One region of the Aeromicrobium sp. JP4 genome, then DNA from elsewhere that is predicted to be linked to it. Evidence: riboswitches for the same ligand, from Rfam matches in the RefSeq annotation. Region 1 holds a riboswitch; the other holds the start of a gene.
The links. Region 1 has a riboswitch for cobalamin ahead of ACY1JX_RS02710 (VWA domain-containing protein). Riboswitches for the same ligand answer to the same signal wherever they lie in the genome.
Positions count from the first base shown of each region.

Region 2: another riboswitch for cobalamin. It lies ahead of ACY1JX_RS08545 (energy-coupling factor transporter transmembrane component T); the one in region 1 lies ahead of ACY1JX_RS02710 (VWA domain-containing protein).

Region 1 covers NZ_CM143290.1:533,916-538,549, reverse strand. The annotation lists gene ACY1JX_RS02710 (VWA domain-containing protein) at 1-1,818, opposite strand, end outside; cobalamin riboswitch at 1,866-2,010, opposite strand; gene cbiE (precorrin-6y C5,15-methyltransferase (decarboxylating) subunit CbiE) at 2,081-3,289, shown strand; gene cobM (precorrin-4 C(11)-methyltransferase) at 3,286-4,041, shown strand; gene ACY1JX_RS02695 (precorrin-2 C(20)-methyltransferase) at 4,042-4,634, opposite strand, start outside.
Region 2 covers NZ_CM143290.1:1,720,135-1,724,768, forward strand. The annotation lists gene ACY1JX_RS08535 (ECF transporter S component) at 1-275, opposite strand, end outside; gene ACY1JX_RS08540 (ABC transporter ATP-binding protein) at 272-1,873, opposite strand; gene ACY1JX_RS08545 (energy-coupling factor transporter transmembrane component T) at 1,870-3,012, opposite strand; cobalamin riboswitch at 3,087-3,222, opposite strand; gene ACY1JX_RS08550 (hypothetical protein) at 3,231-4,076, opposite strand; gene ACY1JX_RS08555 (prenyltransferase/squalene oxidase repeat-containing protein) at 4,073-4,634, opposite strand, start outside.

The DNA of each region.
Region 1 (4,634 bases):
ATGCGCGGCGGACCGGTGGGCCCGGCCGAGCGCATCGGCGCCCGAGGTGGCACGCCCGTCGGTGACCACGACCAGCAGCGGGCGCCGGGACGGGTCGCGCAGCGCCTCGCGGCGCAGGATCTCCGCCGAGCGCTCGAGGCCCTCCGCCAGCGGGGTGCGACCGCCGGCCGGCAGCTCGGCGAGGCGGCGTGAGGCCACGTCGACCGAGCCGGTGGGCGGCAGGACCACCTCGGCGGTGTGCTGACGGAACGTCACGAGGGCGACCTTGTCGCGGCGGCGGTAGGCGTCGAGCAGCAGCGAGAGCACGGCGGTCTTGACCTGCTCCATGCGGCGCCGGGCGGCCATCGAGCCCGAGGCGTCGACGCACAGCAGCACGAGGTTGGACTCCTGGCCGACCGTCTCGGCGCGGCGCAGGTCCGACGGCGAGAGCGCGAGGCCACGCCCGTCGACCAGTCCGCCGCGGCTCCGCTGATGCGGGGCGGCCGCCGCGATGGTGCCGGGAAGGTGGAGGCGACCGGACGCCGCATCGGGCCGCTGGCCGACGACGCGGCCCTGTGGCGTGCGGGCCCGGGAGCGTCGCCCGGACTGGCCCTCGCCGGTGCCGCGGACCACGAGCAGTCGCGCCCGGGTGGGGGCCCCGGCCGCGGCGACCGAGCCGGCGCCGGCCGGCTGCGGCTGCTGCTCGTCCTGGTTCGGGGACGCGTCGGGGGCGTCAGCGGGGCGCTGGTCCTCGGGACCGTCCTGGGGCGAGTCCGAGCCGGAGCCGTCCGGACCACCCGGGCCGTCGTCGTCGGGTCCGGGGTCGGGCTCGTCGTCGCCGAGCAGGTCGTCGAGGCGGTCCTCGTCGAGTCCGGGCTCGTCGAACGGGTTCCGGCGACGGCGGTGCGGCAGGGCCAGCCGCGCCGCGACGCGGACGTCCTCGCGGGTGATGTGGGTGCGCCCCTGCCATGCCGCGTGGGCCGCCGCGGTGCGGGCGGTGACGAGGTCGGCGCGCAGGCCGTCGACGTCGAACGCGGCACAGATCTCGGCGATCGTGGTGAGCGAGTCGTCGTCGAGGACGACGTCACCCACCAGCTCTTGGGCGGAACCGAGGCGGGCGCGCAACGCGTCCTGCTCCTGGGCCCAGCGGGCTGCGAAGCCGGCGGGATCGGCGTCGAACGCGAGGCGGCGTCGCACGACCTCGACGCGCAGCGCCGGCTCGCGGGGAGCCGACACCTCGACGGTCAGACCGAACCGGTCGAGCAGCTGCGGGCGCAGCTCACCCTCCTCGGGGTTCATGGTGCCGATGAGCACGAACCGCGACGCGTGCTCGACCGAGACCCCGTCGCGCTCGACGCTCACCCGTCCGGTCGCGGCGGCGTCCAGCAGCAGGTCGACGAGGTGGTCGTGCAGCAGGTTGACCTCGTCGACGTAGAGCAGGCCGCGGTGGGCGCGGGCCAGCAGACCGGGCTCGAACTCGACCACGCCGTCGCGCAGCGCCGAGTCGAGCTTCAGCGAGCCCGTGACGCGGTCGTCGCTCGCACCCACGGGCAGCTCGACGAGCCGCACGGGGCGCTCGTCGACGGGCGTCCCGGCGTCGAACGGTCCGTCGGGCGAGATCGCCGTCGGGTCCGCCGGATCGATGGAGAACCGATCACCCCGGTAGGCGCGCACCGGCGGCAGCACGTCGGCGAGTCCGCGCACGGTGGTGGTCTTGGCGGTGCCCTTCTCGCCACGCACCAGGACGCCGCCGATGAGCGGGTCGATCGCGACGAGGGTGAGGGCGAGGGTCATGTCGTCGGAGCCGACGACGGCACAAAAGGGGTACTGCGTTGGCATGTAGGGCTCCCGCTCGATCTGCCATGACGGTCCGCGACGCGGGCAGCGTCGCGGGTCGGATCGAGGCCGGTCTTCGGACTTCCCAGGTCTGTGCCTGAGTCACCGCAGCGGGCCCTGTGCCGGATTCTCACCGGCTTCCCAGATTCTCCCCGTGGCCATCGGCCGTGGGGCACCTCGAACCTTCGACCACACCCTAGACGCCGCCGGCAGGCCTCGGGCAGGGGGCCCGACCTGCGGACCCGGCGGGTTAGGGTGCTCGACCATGGATGCGCACGTGACCGTCGTCGGAGTCGGGGCCGACGGCTGGGATGGCCTGCCGGAGTCCTCACGGTCGCTCGTGGGGGCCGCCGCCACCCTGCTCGGCGGACGCCGTCACCTCGACGCGATCCCTGCGGTTGCAGGGCAGGACCGGGTCGCATGGCCCTCCCCGTTGCGTGAACGGCTCCCCGCCCTGCTGGACGAGGCGCGCGAGCCGGTCGTCGTCCTCTCGTCCGGCGATCCGCTCGTGTCCGGCATCGGCACCACGCTGCTCGAACTGCTCGGTCTGGAGCGGGTCACGGTCGTCCCGGCGGTGTCGTCGGTCGCGCTGGCCCGGGCGCGGATGGGCTGGCCGGCCGAGTCGGTGACTGTCGTCAGCGTCGTCGGGCGCGATGTCCGGCTCGTCGTCCCTGCGCTCTCAGCCGGGCGGCGGTTGCTGGTGCTGTCGAGCGACGAGACCACTCCTGCGGCCGTGGCGACGCTGCTCGCCGACCTGGGCTGGGGCGACTCCGAGCTGGTCGTGCTGGGCCACCTCGGCTCCACCGACGAGTCGCGGGCCACGTCGACGGCGCGAGCCTGGGACATCACCGACGTGCCCCGCCTCAACGTCCTGGCGGTGGAGGTTCGCGGCTCCGGCCCGGGCTGGGCGGCCGGGGGAGTCCTGCCCGACGACGCGTTCCAGCACGCCGGCCAGATCACCAAGCGCGACCTGCGCGCCAGTGCGCTCGCGCGGCTGGCGCCGGCCCCGGGCCAGTTGCTGTGGGACGTGGGCGCCGGCAGCGGCTCGATCGGCGTCGAGTGGATGCGCGCCTGGCCCAGTGCCCGGGCGATCGCCGTCGAGCCACGACCCGACCGCCTCGCGCTCATCCGCGGCAACGCCGACGCCCTGGGAGTCCCCGCGCTCCAGGTCGTCGAGGGCTCGGCTCCCGAGGCGCTCGAGGGTCTCGACCGGCCGGACGCGGTGTTCGTCGGCGGGGGAGCGACGGTCGACGGGGTCCTCGACAGCTGCTGGGACGCCCTGCGGCCCGGCGGCCGCCTCGTCGTCCACGGCGTCACGGCCGAGACCGAGGCCGTGCTGCTCGAGCGATACCGTCGCCACGGCGGCGAGCTCGTCCGCCTGCACGTCGAGCGGGCCGAGCCGCTCGGATCCTTCACCGGCTGGACGCCCGCGCGCGCCGTCAGCCAGTGGTCCGTCACCAAGGGAGACTCATGACCGTCCACTTCGTCGGGGCCGGCCCCGGTGCCGCCGACCTGCTCACCCTGCGCGCGGTGCGCCTGCTGGAGGCCGCCGACGTGTGCCTCTACGCGGGTACCTACCTCGACGCCGAGGTGCTGGGGCACTGCCGCGAGGGCGCCCGTCTGGTCGACACGCAGCACCTCGACCTCGACGAGATCACGGAGCACCTCGTGAGTGCGCACGCCGAGGGCCTCGAGGTCGTCCGGCTGTGCTCGGGCGACCCGTCGCTGTACTCCGCCGTGCACGAGCAGGCACGTCGGCTCGACGCCGCGCAGGTGCCGTGGGACGTGACGCCCGGGGTGCCCGCCTACGCCGCCGCGGCCGCGATCGTGGGTGCCGAGCTGACGGTTCCCGAGGTCGCTCAGTCCGTCGTGCTGACCCGCACCCAGGCCCGCTCGACCGCCATGCCCGAGGGCGAGCGGCTCGCCGCCTTCGCCGCGACCGGTGCGACGCTGGCGCTGCACCTGGGGATCACCCGCACGCGCGAGCTGGCCGCCGAGCTGGCCGAGCACTACGGCCAGGACTGCCCCGTCGTGGTGGTGTCGAAGGCGACCCAGCCCGACCAGCTCGTGCTGCGCGGCACGCTGGGCGACATCGGCGGTCAGGTGGAGCAGGCCGGTCTGCGGCAGGCGGCCGTCATCCTCGTCGGGCCGGCGCTGGCACCCGACGTGCGCGGCGGCGAGTCGTTCCTCTACGCCGCCAGCCGGGAGCGCCGCGCTCGCGGCTGATCACTCGACGTAGCGAGGGCTCCAGACGCGTCCGGACGGCGTGACCCGGGTCGACGAGGCGCCGATCAGCAGCAGGCACTTCATGTCGACGGTCTCGGGATCGAGGTCGCCGAGCGTCGTGACCGTGAGGCTCTCCTCGGCGCGGCCCACGTCGCGACCGACGACCACGACGGTGCCGGGCGACTTGTGCTCCAGCAGCACGGCCTTCGCCTGTGCCACCTGCTCGGTGCGCGACCGCGACCGGGGGTTGTAGAGCGCCAGGACCAGGTCGGCCTCGGCGACCGCCCGCAGGCGGCGCACCACGACGTCCCAGGGCTTCAGCCGGTCCGAGAGGCTCATGACGGCGAAGTCGGCGCCGATCGGCGCGCCGGCGCGGGCGGCGACGGCCTGCACGGCCGAGATGCCGGGCACGACGCGGACCGAGACGTCGGCGTAGCGCGGGTCCTCGGCGGCCTCGAAGACGGCCGAGGCCATCCCGAAGATCCCGGCGTCGCCGCCCGACACCACCGCGACCCGCTCGCCGGCCAGGGCGAGGTCGAGCGCCTCGCGGGCCCGGTCGACCTCGACCGTGTTGCCGGAGGCGTGTCGGACGA
Region 2 (4,634 bases), 1.2 Mb from region 1:
GGCCGCACGGCGGCGTTGATCGCGCTCAGCACCCCCAGCATCGCGAGCGCCTTGGAGTCCAGTCCGCCCTCGGAGAGCTCCGCGATCACCACGAGGACGACCACCGGCATCAGGACCATGAAGATGAAGGGCTGGTCCACACGGGTCTGGTCCGGCGCGGGCGCGAAGATCAGCGGCCACAGCAGCATGAGCAGCCCCGCGACGCTGGCGGCGCCGAGCACGAGCGCGGACCGCAGGGTGACCGGGACGGCCTCGGCGGATCGCAGGCCGCTCACCGGACCACCTCCGTGGGCAGCGCGGCCGACACCTCGTCGACGGTGAGCCAGTCGTGACCGAGCACCTTCGACACCTGGGGCGCGAAGGCGGGCGACTCCGCCAGCACCGTGCGGACCGGCCCCGTGGAGACGATCTCGCCCTCGGCCATCACCGCGACGGTGTCGGCCACGGTGGCGACGAACTCCACGTCGTGGCTGGACACGACGATCCCGCGACCCTCGGCGGCGAGGTCGCGCAGGATCGCCGCGAGGGCCGCCTTGCCCGGGTAGTCGAGGCCGCGGGTCGGCTCGTCCAGCGCGACCACCGCGGGGTGGGCCGTGAGGACGATCGCCAGGACGAGGGCCAGCTTCTGCCCCTCCGAGAGGTCGCGCGGATGACGGTCGCCGGGGATGCCCGGCGCGAGACGGTCGAGCAGCGCGCGGCAGGTCCCCGGGTCGACGACGGACTGGTCGTCGGCGGCGGCGCACTCGCGGTCGACGGTCTCGAGGTACAGCAGGTCGGAGGAGGTCTGCGGGACCAGGCCGACCAGCATCCGCGCCTCGGCCGGGCGCACGTCGCCCGGGTCCACCCCGTCGACGTCGACGACGCCCGCGGCCCGCGCGCCCGTGCCCTGCACGGCCCAGAGCAGCGAGCTCTTGCCCGACCCGTTGCGGCCCATGAGCGCGACGACCTCACCGTGGCCGACCTCCAGGTCGACCTCCTTCACGGCCGCGAAGCGCCCGTACTGCACGGTGATCCCCCGCGCTCGCAGCGCCGGCGGACGCTCGAACGGCACGTGAACGGGCGGCGGACCGAGCCGCGAGGCGAGCGGCCTCACCCGGCGCCGCGCCTCACGGACGGACAGCGGCAGCGGGCTCCAGTCGGCGAGGCGTCCGAGGTGCACGAGCGGCGGCGCGACCGGCGCGTCCACGAGCAGGGCCGCCGTCTCGCCGATGCGGACCCGGCCGTCCTCGACCACGACGAGCCGGTCGGCGAACGGCACGACGCGCTCCATCCGGTGCTCCGCGACGACGACGGTGAGCGCCAGGTCGTCGACGAGGCGCGCGATCGTGGCCAGGACGTCCTCGGCCGCGGTGGCGTCGAGCGCCGAGGTGGGCTCGTCGAGCACGAGCACGCGAGGGTGCATCGTCAGCACGGAGCCGATCGCGACGCGCTGCTGCTGGCCACCCGACAGCGAGCGCACCGAGCGGCGCCTCAGGTCGGCGATGCCGAGCAGGTCGAGCGTCTCCTCGACGCGGCGACGCATCGTCTGCGGGTCGAGGCCGAGGTGCTCCATGCCGTAGGCGAGCTCCTCCTCGACCACGTCGGCCACGAAGCCCGAGGCCGGGTCCTGCGCGACGTAGCCCACGAGGTGCGCCAGCTCGCGCGGCGGCCTGCCGAGGACGGACGAGCCGTCGATGCGGATGTCGCCGCCGAGCGTGCCGCCGGTGAAGTGGGGCACGAGGCCGTTGAGCATCCCCAGCAGCGTCGACTTGCCCGAGCCGGTGCGGCCGGACACCAGCACGAGCTCGCCCTCCTCGATCTCGAGGGAGACGTCGCGCAGCGTCGGGTCCTGGGCGCCGTCGTACCAGAAGGTCACGTCGTCGAACGAGATCATGCGTCCTCGCCTCCCACGTGGTCGTGGGCGACGGGCGCCTGCGGGGCGACGAACACGGGCAGGATCCCGATGGCGACCACCACGAGCGACAGCACGCTGAGCGACGGCCAGCCCGGGACGTCGGGGTAGATCACGGGGATCTGCTGCGTCGAAAGCACCTTGAGTCCGATCGCTACGGCGAGGCCGGACGCCGCGGTGAGGTACTCGGCCACCTGCCAGGCGATGGGACGGTAGCGGGTGCGGTGCACCCGGCGTCCCGCCGACCGCAGGGCCAGCACCGCGAAGACCAGGCCGAGGGCCAGCATCGGGTAGGACAGGAAGCGCGGGGCCGTGCCGTCGAGGTAGCCGTAGGTGCCCACGCTGAGGCCGAACAGGCCCACCAGCATCAGCACCCCCGTGGCGAAGCGGTCGCGAGGCGCGACCGTGCCGGAACGGCCGTAGCCCCGCGCGTCCATCCCGGCGGCGAGCGTCATCGAGCGGTCGAGGGCGTCCTCCAGCACGGGGATGACGATGCGGTGCATCGCGCCGGTGCCGCGGCTCGCGTCACCGCGCAGCTTGCGCGCGCGGTTCACCCGGCGCACGCTCTCGGCCAGCTGGGGGAAGACCGAGACGGCGACGACCAGGGCCGCGCCGACCTCGTAGAGCGCCGGCGGCGCGGCGGCGAGCAGCTTCTTGGGGTTCGCCAGGGAGTTCGCCGCGCCGATGCAGATGATCAGCGTGGCCAGGCGCATGCCGTCGTAGAGGCCCAGCAGCACCTCGTTGACCGTGACGTCACCGAGCAGCTGGACGCCCCGCGCCACCTCGGGCAGCGGGATCTCGGGCAGGCCGAACAGCACGGGGTCGCCCGGTGCCGAGCCGCCGCCGAGCAGGATGCGGAAGACGACGCGCATCACCACGATGAGCAGCCCGAAGTACAGGTAGTACCGGAACGACAGCGCCCACGGGGCGTCGCCGCGGCACGCCGCCACCACGAGCGCCGCGATCGCGACGATGACCAGCAGCAGGAAGGGGTTGAGCGTGAACGACGCGCCCGCCGCGAGGCCGAGCGCCCACAGCCACCACGCGCCGGGGTGCAGCTCGCGCCGGGGACGCCCGGTGGCGGGGCTCCTGACGGGGGTGGAGTCGACGACGGCGGTCATCCGGTCCCCTTCCCCGCGGTACGGGGGCGAGGTCCACGAGGGCGATCGCCCACCCGTCGTTGCGCGACAACATGTGGTGGTGGCCGTCCGGCGCGGGTTCCCGGCTCGCTCCGCCGGGTGGGGCGGGGCTCACGGTTGCGGCACAGCACCGGAATCTCACCGGTTTCCCCTGGGCCGGACGTTGGTCCAACGCCCGCGAGTCTACTCCCCCGCGACCGTCAGCCCGACCGGCGTCGGTACCACGTGACGCCCCCGGCGGCGGCCAGCAGCACCACGACGCCGGCTCCCGCGACCAGCGCGGCGGGCGACGTCGAGTCGGACCCGGCCTCACCGGCCGTCGGCTGGACCGCCGGTGCTCCGGCGACGGGCTCGTCCCCACCGGAGGTCGTCGGCGCCTCGGCGCTGGGCGTCGCACCGGACGACGGGGTCGCCGACGGGGTCGGCCCCGACGTGGCCGGCGAGGTCCCCGCGGACGGGGTCGCCGAGGCGCCGGGGACGGCCGCCTTCGGCGCGGCGGTCGCGGTGGTGCGCTCGGTCGAGCCCTTCGGGCGCGGCTTGTCCTTCGCACCCGGCTTCGACGTCCCGGAGGTCGGACGCGTCGTCTCCCGGGTGGGCTCCGGTGCGACCGTGGGCTGCACCGACGGCCACGTGCGCGAGGACGAGGTCTGGAACACGAACGCGACGGAGCCGCCCTGCGGCACCTTCAGCGCGGAGGCGCCCAGGCTCGAGTAGGCCCAGCCGGACTTCCCGTCCGAATAGAACAGCGCCCAGTAGGCGTCGCTCGGGGAGGCCTCGACGCAGGGGTCCGACGCGGGCGCACCGTCGACACGGCACACGAATCCCGGAGCGCGCGACGCGTAGGTCAGCCGGTGGCCGGCCTCGGTGAAGTTGCTCGCGGCACGGCCACCACCGTCGGAGTCGCACCCGACGCTCGAGCCCACCACGACCGTGACGCCCTGGCTGCCGCTGCACGCCGCGGCCTGGGCCGGTGCGCTGAGGGACGCGGGTCCGGCGGCGACCCCGAGGAGGGTCGCCGCCAGGACACGACGGAGCAGTCGGCTCACTTGACGACCCGGAAGACCTTCGCCCCGCTGCGGTTCGCGTACGCGCCGAAGACCGTCACCTTCGCCTTGCCGAGCTTCTTGCCGACACGGAAGGTGTGGGAGTAAGTGCCGTTCGACGAGGCCGTGCCGCGCTTGACGAGCTTCCCTCGGTAGTAGACGCGCACCGGCTCGCGGGCGGTGAGTCCGCCCACGACGACGCGCTGGAACCTGTTCTTCCTGACCTTGGTCCTGGCGACCTTGGTCGTCAGCGTGCGCTGGGCCAGGACCGGCACGGTGGTCGAGCCGGCTCGGTTCGCACGCGAGCCCGTCACCGTGATCGTCCGGGCGGCGTTGCCGGCGGGAGCCTTGACGCTGGCCGAGACGGCGCCGCTCGCCGGGACCGTGCCCGTGACGGTCCCTCCGCCGGAGACGGCGATCCGGACCTTCTCACCCGCCGCGAGCCCCGCGGCGGTGACCTTGATCGTGCGGCCGGCTGCGACGTACGCCGCGGCCTTCGTGACGGTGACCCTGGCCGCCGGCAGCTGCGCCTGGACGCCCGCCGCGGCCTGCGTGGTAGCT